Regions from separate parts of the Fusobacterium massiliense genome, predicted to be linked through region 3. Evidence: riboswitches for the same ligand, from Rfam matches in the RefSeq annotation. Region 3 holds a riboswitch; each other region holds the start of a gene.
The links. A riboswitch is a leader RNA that binds a small molecule or an ion and turns the genes downstream of it on or off. The one in region 3 is predicted to bind S-adenosylmethionine.
Positions count from the first base shown of each region.

Region 1: another riboswitch for S-adenosylmethionine. It lies ahead of metF (methylenetetrahydrofolate reductase [NAD(P)H]); the one in region 3 lies ahead of BQ2505_RS05620 (methionine ABC transporter ATP-binding protein).
Region 2: another riboswitch for S-adenosylmethionine. It lies ahead of metK (methionine adenosyltransferase); the one in region 3 lies ahead of BQ2505_RS05620 (methionine ABC transporter ATP-binding protein).

Region 1 covers NZ_LT608324.1:15,926-20,256, reverse strand. Annotated here, with positions in the region: gene groL (chaperonin GroEL) at 1-1,151, opposite strand, end outside; gene BQ2505_RS00115 (co-chaperone GroES) at 1,164-1,439, opposite strand; SAM riboswitch class I at 1,625-1,709, shown strand; gene metF (methylenetetrahydrofolate reductase [NAD(P)H]) at 1,878-2,744, shown strand; gene BQ2505_RS00105 (homocysteine S-methyltransferase family protein) at 2,811-4,331, shown strand, end outside.
Region 2 covers NZ_LT608325.1:8,688-13,018, reverse strand. Annotated here, with positions in the region: gene BQ2505_RS01205 (ABC transporter ATP-binding protein) at 1-837, opposite strand, end outside; gene metK (methionine adenosyltransferase) at 1,308-2,462, opposite strand; SAM riboswitch class I at 2,644-2,741, opposite strand; gene BQ2505_RS01195 (WYL domain-containing protein) at 2,875-3,720, shown strand; gene BQ2505_RS01190 (dicarboxylate/amino acid:cation symporter) at 3,902-4,331, opposite strand, start outside.
Region 3 covers NZ_LT608327.1:247,279-251,609, forward strand. Annotated here, with positions in the region: gene BQ2505_RS05610 (YhdT family protein) at 59-367, shown strand; gene panF (sodium/pantothenate symporter) at 370-1,821, shown strand; SAM riboswitch class I at 1,912-1,997, shown strand; gene BQ2505_RS05620 (methionine ABC transporter ATP-binding protein) at 2,196-3,203, shown strand; gene BQ2505_RS05625 (methionine ABC transporter permease) at 3,193-3,894, shown strand; gene BQ2505_RS05630 (MetQ/NlpA family ABC transporter substrate-binding protein) at 3,911-4,331, shown strand, end outside.

The DNA.
Region 1 (4,331 bases), on a different contig from region 3:
TCAGTAGCAGCCCCAACTTTTATTACAGCTACTCCACCAGCCAATTTAGCAAGTCTTTCTTGTAATTTTTCTTTATCGTATTCAGATGTAGTTTCTTCTATTTGAGATTTAATAGAATTAGCTCTAGCTAAAATTTCATTTTGTTGTCCAGCACCATCAACTATAACAGTTAAATCTTTTGTAACTTTTACTGTTTTAGCTTTTCCTAATTGTTCAACACTAGCTTCTTCCAGTTTCATACCTTTTTCTTCAGAAATAACTTCTCCACCAGTTAAAATAGCAATATCTTCTAAGATAGCTTTTCTTCTATCACCGAATGCTGGAGCTTTAACTGCAACAACATTTAAAGTTCCTCTCAATTTATTAATAACTAAAGTTGTTAGAGCTTCTCCTTCTATATCATCTGCAATTATTAGAACAGGTCTAGACATTTGCACTGTTTGTTCCAGTAATGGTAGTAACTCTTTCATAGATGAAACTTTTTTATCAGTTAAAAGTATAAAAGGATTCTCAAGTTCAGCAGTCATTCTTTCACTATCTGTTACCATATAAGGAGATACATATCCTTTATCAAATTGCATTCCTTCTACAACTTCTAAAGTAGTTTCTAAAGATTTTGCTTCTTCTACTGTAATAACTCCAGTTTCACCAACTTTTTCCATAGCTTGTGCTATAAGTTTTCCTATTTCTTCATCACCAGCCGAAATAGAGGCAACTTGTGATATTTCTTCATTTGATTCTATTTTTTTTGCTTTTTGTTTTAAAATTTCAATAGCTTCTCTAGTTGCAAGTTCAATTCCTTTTTTTAAGAATATTGGATTGGCTCCAGCACTTAACATTTTTAGTCCCTCTTTTACAATGGCTTGTGCTAGAATGGTAGCTGTGGTAGTTCCATCTCCCGCAACATCATTAGATTTTATTGCAACTTCTTTTACAAGAGCAGCACCCATATTTTCAAAAGGATCTTCAAGTTCAATTTCTTTTGCAATAGTAACTCCATCATTTGTTATTAATGGAGCACCATAAGTTTTTTCTAAAACAACATTTCTTCCTCTTGGACCTAATGTAACTTTTACTGCATCAGCAAGAGTATTAACTCCTATTTCTAATTTTTTTCTAGCTTCATCATTAAAATTTATAATTTTTGACATTTTTCCTCCTTATTATTCAGAAATAGCTAATATATCTTCTGCATTTATAATAATATATTTTTCATCATCTTCTTTTATTTCATAGCCAATATTTTTAGGACATATAACGGTTGCCCCAACTTTTATATCTGCTAAACTTTCTCCTTTTCCTATTGCTAATACTTCGGCATAAAAAATTTGGTTATCTGAATTTAAATTCTTACTAGCTAATATAATTCCACTTTTTGTTTTTTCTTCTTTTTTGATAGCTTTAATTACCACTCTTTCTCCTAAAGGTCTGATATTCATAATTTCCTCCTTTTTATTAGCACTTATATTAATAGAGTGCTAATTTTTATAAAATAATAATATTATATATTTAATGTTTTGTCAATAGGAAAAGATTTAGATTTTTCTAAATTAAAATAAAAAAATTATTGTAATTTAGAATTGACAAATTAAAAAAAATAGTGTATTATTTTTCCTAATAAAAAAAACCATAAAGAGAGACGGAGGGACAGGCCCAGTGAAGTCTCAGCAACCTGCAAAAGTGTGGTGCTAATGCCTGATCGATGGAGGAATAATTAAAAGTTTCCTAAGTCGTAAGGCTTAGGTTTTTTATTATATATAAAAGTATGAAAATAAATAATGATACTTAGTTTCTGACATCCGTATTAGTTTGAAGAGCTTTTAATTATTTATTTAGGGTTATAAGATATTGTTTTTAGTTTTAGATTGGGGGTAATTATGAAAATTGGAGATATTTTTAAGAATAAAGTTTTAACAACATCGTTTGAGGTTTTTCCACCAAATGATAAAGTAGGATTAGATCAGGTTTATAATTGTTTAGATATATTAACATTAGAAAATCCTGATTTTATAAGTGTTACATACGGAGCTGGTGGAAATACTAAAGGAAGAACCGTTGAAATAGCAGAGAGAATAAAAAGTCAGAACAATGTTGAATCATTAGCTCATTTTACTTGTATAGGTTCTAAAAAAGAAGAAATAGATAGAGTTTTAAATGAGTTAGAAAAAAATAATATAGAAAATATTTTAGCTTTAAGGGGGGATTACCCAATTGATAGGGATTTAGAGCCTGGAGATTTTAATTATGCTAAAGATTTAATAAAATATATTCGTGAAAAAAAGGGAGATAAATTCTCTATAGGTGCAGCATATTATGTTGAAGGTCATAGAGAAACTAATGATTTATTAGATTTGTTTCATTTAAAAGAAAAAGTTGATACAGGTGTAGATTTTTTAATTTCACAAATTTTCTTAGATAATGAATTTTTTTATAGCTTTAGAGATAAACTAGAAAAATTACAAATAGATAAGCCTTTAGTAGCTGGAATTATGCCAGTAACAAATGCAAAACAAATAAAGAAAATAACTTCACTTTGTTCTTGTACTATACCTAAGAAATTTTTAAAAATTTTAGAAAAATATGAAGATAATCCAGCTGCACTTAAAGAAGCAGGACTTGCTTATGCAATAGAACAAATAATAGACTTGGTTGCTTCTGATATAAATGGTATACATATTTATACAATGAATAAACCAGAAACTGCAAAAAAAATTATAGATGCAACAGGAATAATTAGAAAATAGTTCATTAGTGAATAGATTTTTTAATAAAATATAGAAGAATTGATTGAAATAGAAATGAGGAAAATAATGTTTGAATTTGAAAAAGAATTAAGGGAAAGAATATTGGTATTAGATGGGGCAATGGGAACTGTTTTACAAAAATATGAATTAAGTGCAGAGGATTTTAATGGTGCCAAAGGTTGTTATGAAATTTTAAATGAAACAAGACCAGATATTATTTTAGAAGTTCATAAAAAATATATAGAAGCTGGAGCAGATATTATCGAAACCAATAGTTTTAACTGTAATGCTATTTCACTTAAAGATTATCATTTAGAAGATAAAGTATATGAACTAGCTAAAAAATCTGCTGAAATCGCTAAAGAAGCGGTTATTCAAAGTGGAAAAAAAGTCTATGTTTTTGGTTCAATAGGTCCTACAAATAAGAGTTTATCATTTCCTGTAGGAGACATACCTTATAAAAGAGCTGTTAGTTTTGATGAAATGAAAGAAGTTATTAAAGTTCAAACGGCAGGTCTTATTGATGGTGGAGTTGATGGAATATTACTGGAAACTATATTTGATGGGCTTACTGCAAAAGCTGCTTTACTTGGTGTTGAAGAAGTTTTTGAAGAAAAAAATATAAAACTTCCAATTTCAATATCAGCCACTGTTAATAGACAAGGTAAATTGCTTACAGGTCAAAGCATGGATTCTCTTATAACCAGTTTAGATAGAGATTCCGTTGTTTCTTTTGGTTTTAACTGTTCTTTCGGAGCAAAAGATTTAGTTCCTTTGGTTATTAAAATGAAGGAAAAAACAACAAAGTTTATTTCTTTACATGCTAATGCTGGTCTTCCTAATCAAAATGGTGATTATGTTGAGACAGCTCAAAAGATGAGAGATGACTTATTTCCACTTATAGAAAATCAAGCTATAAATATTTTGGGTGGTTGTTGTGGAACAGCTTACGATCATATAAAAGCAATTTCTGAATTAGTTAAAGGTCAAAAAGCAAGAATTTTACCAGAAGTAAGTTTGTTGGAAGACTGTCTTTCAGGTAATGAAACATATAATTTTAAAGATAAGTTTACTTGTGTTGGAGAAAGAAATAATATATCAGGTTCTAAATTATTTAGAACAATGATAGAAGAGCATAATTACCTAAAAGCTTTAGAGGTCGCTAGACAACAAATTGATGCCGGTGCAAAAGTTTTAGATATAAATGTAGATGATGGAATATTAGATTCTGTTGAGGAGATGAAAAATTTCCTAAGGGTTTTACAAAATGATAGTTTTATTGCAAAAGTGCCTATTATGATAGATTCATCAGATTTTTCAGTTATTGAAGAAGGGCTTAAAAATACCTCGGGGAAAGCAATAGTAAACTCTATTAGTTTAAAAGAAGGAGAAGAAGAGTTTTTAAGAAAAGCAAAAATTATCAGAAAATTTGGAGCAGCCATAGTTGTTATGGCTTTTGATGAAAAAGGTCAAGGAGTTAGTGCCGAAAGAAAAATAGAAATCTGTCAAAGAGCCTACGATTTATTAAAATCAATAGGTGTAAAAAATTCTGATATAGTTTTTGATCCAAATATTTTAAGTGTTGGA
Region 2 (4,331 bases), on a different contig from region 3:
AGAATATTCTATTATAGCTGTTATTGACCCTATCTCTAAAGTTTTTGATGCTATTTTTAAGCCACCAAAAAATACTATAAGAGTTATTATAATACACATAAAAGCAAATGCCATTGGAGAAAGTATAGCAAACTTTTTATTTATAGTTATGTAATTATTTGTGTAGTCTGCTGATAAATTATTAAATTTATCTCTTTCTTTTTCTGAGTTATCAAAAGCTCTTATTATTTTTACACCAATAAATGTTTCTCTTAAAACTAAAACCATTCTATCTAATTTTTTTTGAACTTTTAAGATAAATGGTAATGATTTGTAGAGAGTAAAAATAATTGCTATTGCAAATGTAATTATTGCTAAAAATGGTATTAAAGCCAGAGTAGGTGATAATCTTATAGTTAAAAAGATTGAAATTATTGCCATTATAGGACTAGGCAATATCATTTGTAGGAAAGATGCTATCAATTGTTGAGCATTACTATTATCGTTTGCCACTCTTGTTACTAGAGAAGCTACTCCAAATTCACTAACTTGATCTAAAGTTAATGTTTCTATATTTTTAAGCATAGTTTTTCTATTCTTTTTTGAAAATCCTGTTGCAAATATTGCAACAAAATAGTTTGCTATAATTCCTGATAAAGTTCCAAAAACCAATATAGCTATCATTTTTATACTTATCGAATATACTTCTTCAATATTTTTTTGCATAATTCCATTATTTATCATATTTGAAATCTGAAATGGAATAGCTAAAGTTGCAAGTGTATTAAAAATTAAAAATATAATTGCAACCATTAAAATACCAAGATTCTCTTTTATATAAATTCTTAATATTTTCATAAATCCCCCTCTATATAAATAAAGTCCCTTGATAGCCATATGTTTTTTTAGTAGCTCTTTCAAGCAATACGGATATCAGGGATTAATTTTAGTTTTTTTATGCTTTCTTGTATATAAAAAATTTTTCTTACTTTGACCATTCGGTCATTTGAAATTATATTATCATACAATATTATTTATGTCAAGTTTTATATTTACAAAACCTATTCTTTTCATTCTAATAAATCAATTTTTTTACAATTTATACTTTCTATTATTAACCATTTTTTACATAAATAAAGTCTATGATATCCGTATTAGTTCAAAGAACCTGTATTTATTGAGACTTATACGGCTGTCAAGAGACTAATTTTTGATATTTAATTTTATCTCTTTTCTATAAAATAAAAAAATAGTGTCTCAAAACTTTTTAATAATTTATCAACACTATTTTTTATTTTAGTATAATTTTTAATATATTTTTTTGAAAACTATTTATTACTTACAATTTTTTTTAATTCTTCGACTTTATTTAATCTTTCCCAAGGAATATCTATATCAGTTCTTCCAATATGACCAAAAGCTGCTAAATCTTGATACTTAAATTTATTTTCTCTAAGTTCTAAAGATTTTTCTATTCCTCTTGGTGATAAATCAAAAACTTTTGCAACAGCTTCTGAAATTACATCTTCCGAAACAGTTGAAGTCCCAAATGTTTCAACTTTTATTGACACCGGATGAGCAACTCCTATTGCATAAGAAAGTTGTAACTCACACTTATCTGCAAGACCAGCTGCAACTATATTTTTTGCAACCCATCTGGCAGCATAAGCTGCTGATCTATCTACTTTAGATGGATCTTTTCCTGAAAAAGCTCCTCCACCATGTCTAAAATATCCACCATAAGTATCAACTATAATTTTTCTTCCTGTAAGACCAGTATCTCCATGAGGTCCACCTATAACAAATCTTCCTGTTGGGTTAATATAGTATTTTATATTTTCAGAACTTAAATTATATTTTTCTAAAACTGGTTTTACAACTTTTTCAATAACTGTTTCTTTTATTTCAACATTACTAACATTTTCATCATGTTGTACAGAAACCACTATAGAGTCTACATGATCAACTTTTCCATTTTCATCATATGCTAAAGTTACTTGAGATTTTTGATCCGGTCTAGCCCATTTAATTTCCCCATCTCTCATCATTTTAGTTAATCTTACTAAAATTTCTCTTGAAAGAACTAAAGCTAAAGGCATAAGCTCTTCAGTTTCTCTTACTGCTCCTCCAAACATAATTCCTTGGTCTCCAGCTCCTCCAATGTCAACTCCCATAGCAATATCTGGTGATTGTGAATGGATACTATTTAAAACTCCACAATCTGCATCAAAACCCATTCCTGTTCTATATCCTATTTCTCTAATTTTATTTCTAACTATATCTTGAACATCTATGTATGTACTTGTTGTAATTTCCCCTCCTACTATTACTTGTCCTGTTGTACAAAAAACTTCACAAGCAACTCTTGAATTTGGGTCATCTTTTAAACAAGCATCTAATATTGCATCTGATATTTGATCAGATACTTTATCTGGGTGACCAGGTGAAACAAATTCAGATGTAAAATATGTAAATTTTTTCATATATCCTCCTAACTTTTTATACAAGTAAACAACATCTCTTGACAGCTGTATGAATTCTACGAGCTTAGAAAACACAGGCTCTTCAAACTAATACGAATATCAGAGACTATTAATTATTAAATTTATACTTTCCTATGTAATAACAAAAAAATCTCTATCTTGAAAGATAGAGAATTAAAATACATTATCTCTTCTTCCATCTAAACAGGAATTAGCACCACACTTATGCAGGTTGCTGAGATATCTTTGGGCCTGTCCCTCAATCTCTCTTGATGGTTTTCTACTCATAATAATATCATTTTTTATTAAAAAAGTCAAAATTTTTTTATATTTTTTACTTTATATGTATATTGAAATCTTATGATTAATAAGGTATAATGACAAAATACAATTTTAATTTTAGGAGGTTCAAATGAAAAAGATTAGAGTTACTATTCCTGAAGATATTTGGGATATTATAAAAATCGATCAAGAAGATTATGGAATGAATAACAATAAATTCTGTAACTATATCCTAGAAAAATTAAAATTTAATAAAAAAATTGAAACAGAAAATCTTCTTCAATCTCAAGGTAGAACATATAAAAAAATTATTCAATTTGATTTGAATGTTAGTAATAAAGAAATATACTACGATATTTTAAAAACCAATGGTGTTGAAATAGAAGCTGAATACTTTAGAGAATTATTTGAAATTTATTGTGCAAAATTTAAATATCAAAGAGAACTTTTTATCTACGAGGATAGACTAAAAACTATTTTAGATGCTATAAAATCTGAAAATAAAATAAAAATAAAAAATTTTTCTAAAATTTTAGATGTTGAACCTATTTTTATACGTAGAGAAGCTAACGGAAATGAAAATTTTCTATTTTGCTATGTTGATAATCTAAGTTCTTATCAAAATTATAAGCTAAAAGAAACTGAAGTAATCTCCATTCTACCTGATAAAATTAAAAAGAGAGATAAAAAACTAATTGAAAATTTAAGAAAGAAATATGATCCTTTCTCTGCTAACACTGAAATAATAAAAGTTAAACTAACTTCTATTGGAGATAGCCTACTAAAAACCTTTACAGAATATAGACCTAAACTCATTAAAAAAGAAGGAACTATTTATTCTTTTGAAGCTTCAAAAGAGCAAGCTAAAATTTATTTTGCTGGTTTTTTAAAAGAAGTTGAAATTTTAGAACCTTTATCTCTAAGAGAAGACATAAAAAATGAGTATTTAGAAGCTATAAAAAATTATAACAGATAAAATATCTTGATATCTGTATAACTTTTACAATTTCAATAAACACGGACTCTTCGAACTAATACGGACGTCAGAGACTAACTTTTATTATTTAATTTTATACTTTCCTTATAAATAAAAAATGGAACTGCAATACACAGTCCCATTTTTTATATCAAACCAACCTTAATAACCTATATTTTTACTATGCTGTTTTATTTTTTTTAATATACCTCTTATAAAACTCATCAACATAAATTGCTATTGCATTATCTCCAGAAACATTTATAGCAGTTCCAAAACTATCTTGAGTTATATATAAAGCTATTAGAAGTGAACCTAGAGGTCCATCTGCATTTATACCTATTAGGAATAAGAAAGGCAATGCACTCATAACCGCTCCACCCGGTGCTCCTGGTGCTGCAACCATAGCTATTCCAAGCATACATATAAATGGGAACATTATTGACAATGAATGAGGCATTCCATTTAATAACAACACTCCCATTATACAACTTGTCAATGTTATCATACTTCCTGATAAATGGATAGTAGCACATAAAGGTACAACAAAATCTACTATTTCAGGAGTAGTTCCATTTTTTAAACCAGATTGAATGTTTACAGGAATAGTT
Region 3 (4,331 bases):
CTTCTAGTTTTAAATTATACGATATTAAATTATGATATTTTTGGAGGTAATAAAAAAAATGAAGGAAAACTCTAAGAAAAGAGAAATTTCTAAACAAATTAATAAAGAGGTTATAGTAACATTAGTTCTTTATCTAATCTATTTTTTGTGGTGGTATTACTTTGCTTATGAATTTTCTACAGATAATGTTGAAGACTATAAGTATATTTTAGGACTTCCTGAATGGTTTTTTTATTCTTGTGTTGTAGGTTTAGTCCTTATCAATTTTTTAGTTTTTCTTGCTATAAAATTCTTTTTTAAAGAAATAGATCTTGATGAATTTGAAAAAAATGAAGAAACAAATCAAAATAATAAGGAGAACAAATAAAAATGAATAACTTTTTAATATTAGTACCAATAGTAATTTATTTGTTGGCTATGTTGTATATTGCATATAAAGTAAGCGAGATAAAAAATAATGCTAAAAGTTTTACGGCAGAATATTTTATTGGAAATAGATCTTTAGGTGGTTTTGTTTTAGCAATGACAATAGTTGCAACCTATATAGGAGCTAGTTCATTTATCGGAGGTCCTGGAATTGCATATAAATTAGGACTTGGTTGGGTATTACTTGCCTGCATACAAGTACCAACAGCTTTTTTTACTTTAGGAATATTAGGAAAAAAGATGTCTATCATATCTAGAAAAATAAATGCTATAACGGTTTTTGATATTTTAAAAGCTAGATATAATAGTAATTTTTTAAATATACTCTCATCAATAATACTTGTTATGTTTTTTATAGGAGCTATGGTTGCACAATTTATTGGTGGAGCAAGACTATTTGAAACAGTTACAGGGTTACCATATATTACAGGTCTTATAATTTTTTCAACAGTTGTAATAATTTATACAACATTTGGTGGATTTAGAGCAGTTACAATAACAGATGCAATTCAAGCTGTTGTAATGTTTTTAGCAACATTAGTTTTATTCATAGTAATTTTAAAAAATGGACATGGTATGCAAAATATAATGCTAAAAATAAAAGAAATTGACCCTAATTTATTAAGACCTGATTCTGGTGGAAATATAGCTAAACCTTTTATAATGTCATTTTGGGTTCTAGTAGGTATAGCTATTTTAGGTTTACCAGTTACAACCGTTAGATGCATGGCTTTTAAAGATAGTAAAGCAATGCATAATGCTATGATAATAGGTACTTCATTAGTTGGAATATTAATTTTAGGTATGCATTTGGTTGGAGTAATGGGAAGAGCAGTTATAACAGATTTAACAGATGCAGATAAAATTATACCAATATTAGCTCTAAAAAATTTACACCCATTATTAGCAGGAGTTTTTATTGGAGGTCCTTTAGCAGCAATAATGTCATCAGTTGATTCTGTTCTTATACTATCATCTTCAACTTTAATCAAGGATATGTATATAGGATATTTTGATAAAACAGCAAGTGAAAAGAAAATAAAGAAAATATCTATGATTACATCATTAGTAATAGGAATTTTAGTATTTATTTTATCAGCTAAACCACTTAGTTTAATTGTTTGGATCAATTTATTTTCATTATCTGGACAAGAAATAGTATTTTTACTTCCTTTGATATTTGGGTTATACTGGAAAAGAGCTAACTCAACAGGAGCTATAATTTCTATATTAGGAGGAATTCCAGCTTATTTATTTTTAGAAATAACAAAGATAAAAGTTTTTGGACTTCATAATATAGTTCCATCTTTAGTAGTTGCTTTTGTATTATTTGTTATAGGTTCATATCTTGGAAAAAAAGATGATGAAAAAACATTAGAAATATTTTTTGAATAATAAAAACTAATAAAAAAAATTAAAAAAAATTATTGACAAAAAAACTAGAATATTATATACTTACACAAACAATCAAAATTGATGTGTGAATAACCATCCAGAGAAACTGAGGGACTGGCCCTGTGATGTTTCAGCAACCTACTTTATGTGTGGTGCTAATTCCAGAGAGATGGAGAGGCTATATATTTTTAAATACCAATCCATACTCTCAAAAGGGTATGGATTTTTTATTTATTTATTTATAGGAAAGTATAAAATTAAATAAAGAAAATTAGTCTCTGACGTCCGTATTAGTTCGAAGAGCCTATGTTCATTGAGCTCGTAGAACTCATACGGCTGTCAAGAGACTTTAATTTATAGCAGAGGGAGGAAAAATGATAGTACTTGAAAATGTGAACAAGGTCTATCCAAATGGCTTACATGCTGTTAAAGATGTAAGTTTAAAAGTTAAAGAAGGAGATATTTTTGGAATAATCGGTCTGAGTGGTGCTGGTAAATCTTCTCTTATAAGACTTATAAACAGATTGGAAGAACCTACAAGTGGAAAAATAATTATTAATGATCAAGATATTTTGAGCCTTAATAAAAGCCAACTTTTAGAAAGAAGAAAAAAAATAGGAATGATATTTCAACATTTCAACCTTTTATCTTCAAGAACAGTTGAAGAAAATGTAGCTTTTTCTCTTGAAATTGCTAATTGGAATAAAAAAGAAATAAAAAGTAGAGTAGCAGAGTTATTAGAAATTGTTGGTTTGAGTGATAAGGCAAAATACTATCCTAGTCAATTAAGTGGAGGACAAAAACAAAGAGTTTCCATAGCAAGAGCTTTGGCAAATAATCCAGATATACTATTATCTGATGAAGCAACTTCAGCATTAGATCCAAAGACAACAAAATCTATATTGGAGCTTATAAAAGAAATACAACAAAAATTTTCTTTAACAGTGCTTATGATAACACATCAAATGGAAGTTGTTAAGGAAGTTTGTAATAAGGTAGCTATAATGTCAGATGGAAGGATTATTGAAGAAGGTAATGTTCATCATATATTTACTGAGCCAAAAACAGATGTAGCTAAAGAATTAATTTCATATGTACATCAACAATCAGATACAGAAATTAATTATATGCATAATAAGGGTAGAAATATAGTTAAAGTTAAATTTATTGGAAGTACAGCAAATGAACCTATAATTTCTAAAGTTATAAAAGAATGCGGAATAGATGTAAGTATTTTAGGAGGCTCTATAGATAAGCTTTCAACAATGAATATAGGACATTTATATCTTGAGTTAAATGGAGAACTAGAGGCACAAGAAAAAGCTATAGAGCTTATGAGAAATATGGATACAATAGTAGAGGTGATATATAATGGAGATTAGTGCTATACTTGAACCCTTGTTTGAAAATGTAGAGAATCCAATAATAAGTATGTTGGTTATATCTACTGTAGAAACATTGTATATGGTTTTATTTTCAACATTATTTTCATTGATATTAGGGTTTCCTTTAGGAGTTTTACTTTTGGTAACTAAACCTGGAAATATTTATGAAATGAAAAAATTTAATGCAATTTTAGAAGTTGTAATAAATGCTTTAAGATCTTTTCCATTTATTATCTTGATGATATTGTTATTTCCTTTATCAAGATTTGTAGTGGGAACAACTATCGGATCTACAGCAGCAATAGTGCCACTATCTATTGGAGCAGCTCCATTTGTTGCTAGAATTGTTGAAGGGGCATTATTAGAAGTTGATCCAGGTCTTGTAGAAGCAAGTCAAAGTATGGGAGCAAATAATAAAACAATAATATTTAAAGTTATGCTTCCAGAATGTTATCCTACTCTTATTCATGGAATAACAGTTACAATAATTAGCTTAATAGGTTATTCAGCTATGGCAGGAACTATAGGAGCAGGAGGACTTGGAGACTTAGCTATAAGATTTGGATATTTAAGATTTAAATTAGATATTATGGTATATTCAATAATTATTATCATAATACTTGTTCAAATCATACAATCAGTTGGTAATTTTATTGTACATAGAAGACAGAAAAAACTAGGAAAATAAAATAGGAGGTAAAAATATGTCTAAAAAATTTGTAAAATTATTCGGAAACATTGGTGCATTTTTATTATTATCTGTGGGAGCATTTGCTGGAACTTTAAAAGTTGGAGCAACACCAGTTCCACATGCAGAACTTTTAAATTTAGTGAAAGCTGATTTAAAGAAAGAAGGAGTAGATTTAAAAATAGTTGAATTTACAGATTATGTAACTCCAAACTTAGCATTATCAGATAAAGAAATTGATGTTAACTTCTTCCAACACAAACCTTATTTAGATAAGTTTGTTGAAGAAAGAAAATTAAATTTAGTTTCATTAGGTAATGTTCATGTTGAACCAATTGGGTTATATTCTAAAAAAGTTAAATCAGTTAATGAATTAAAAAATGGATCTACTATTGCTATACCAAGTGACCCATCAAATGGAGGAAGAGCTTTAATAT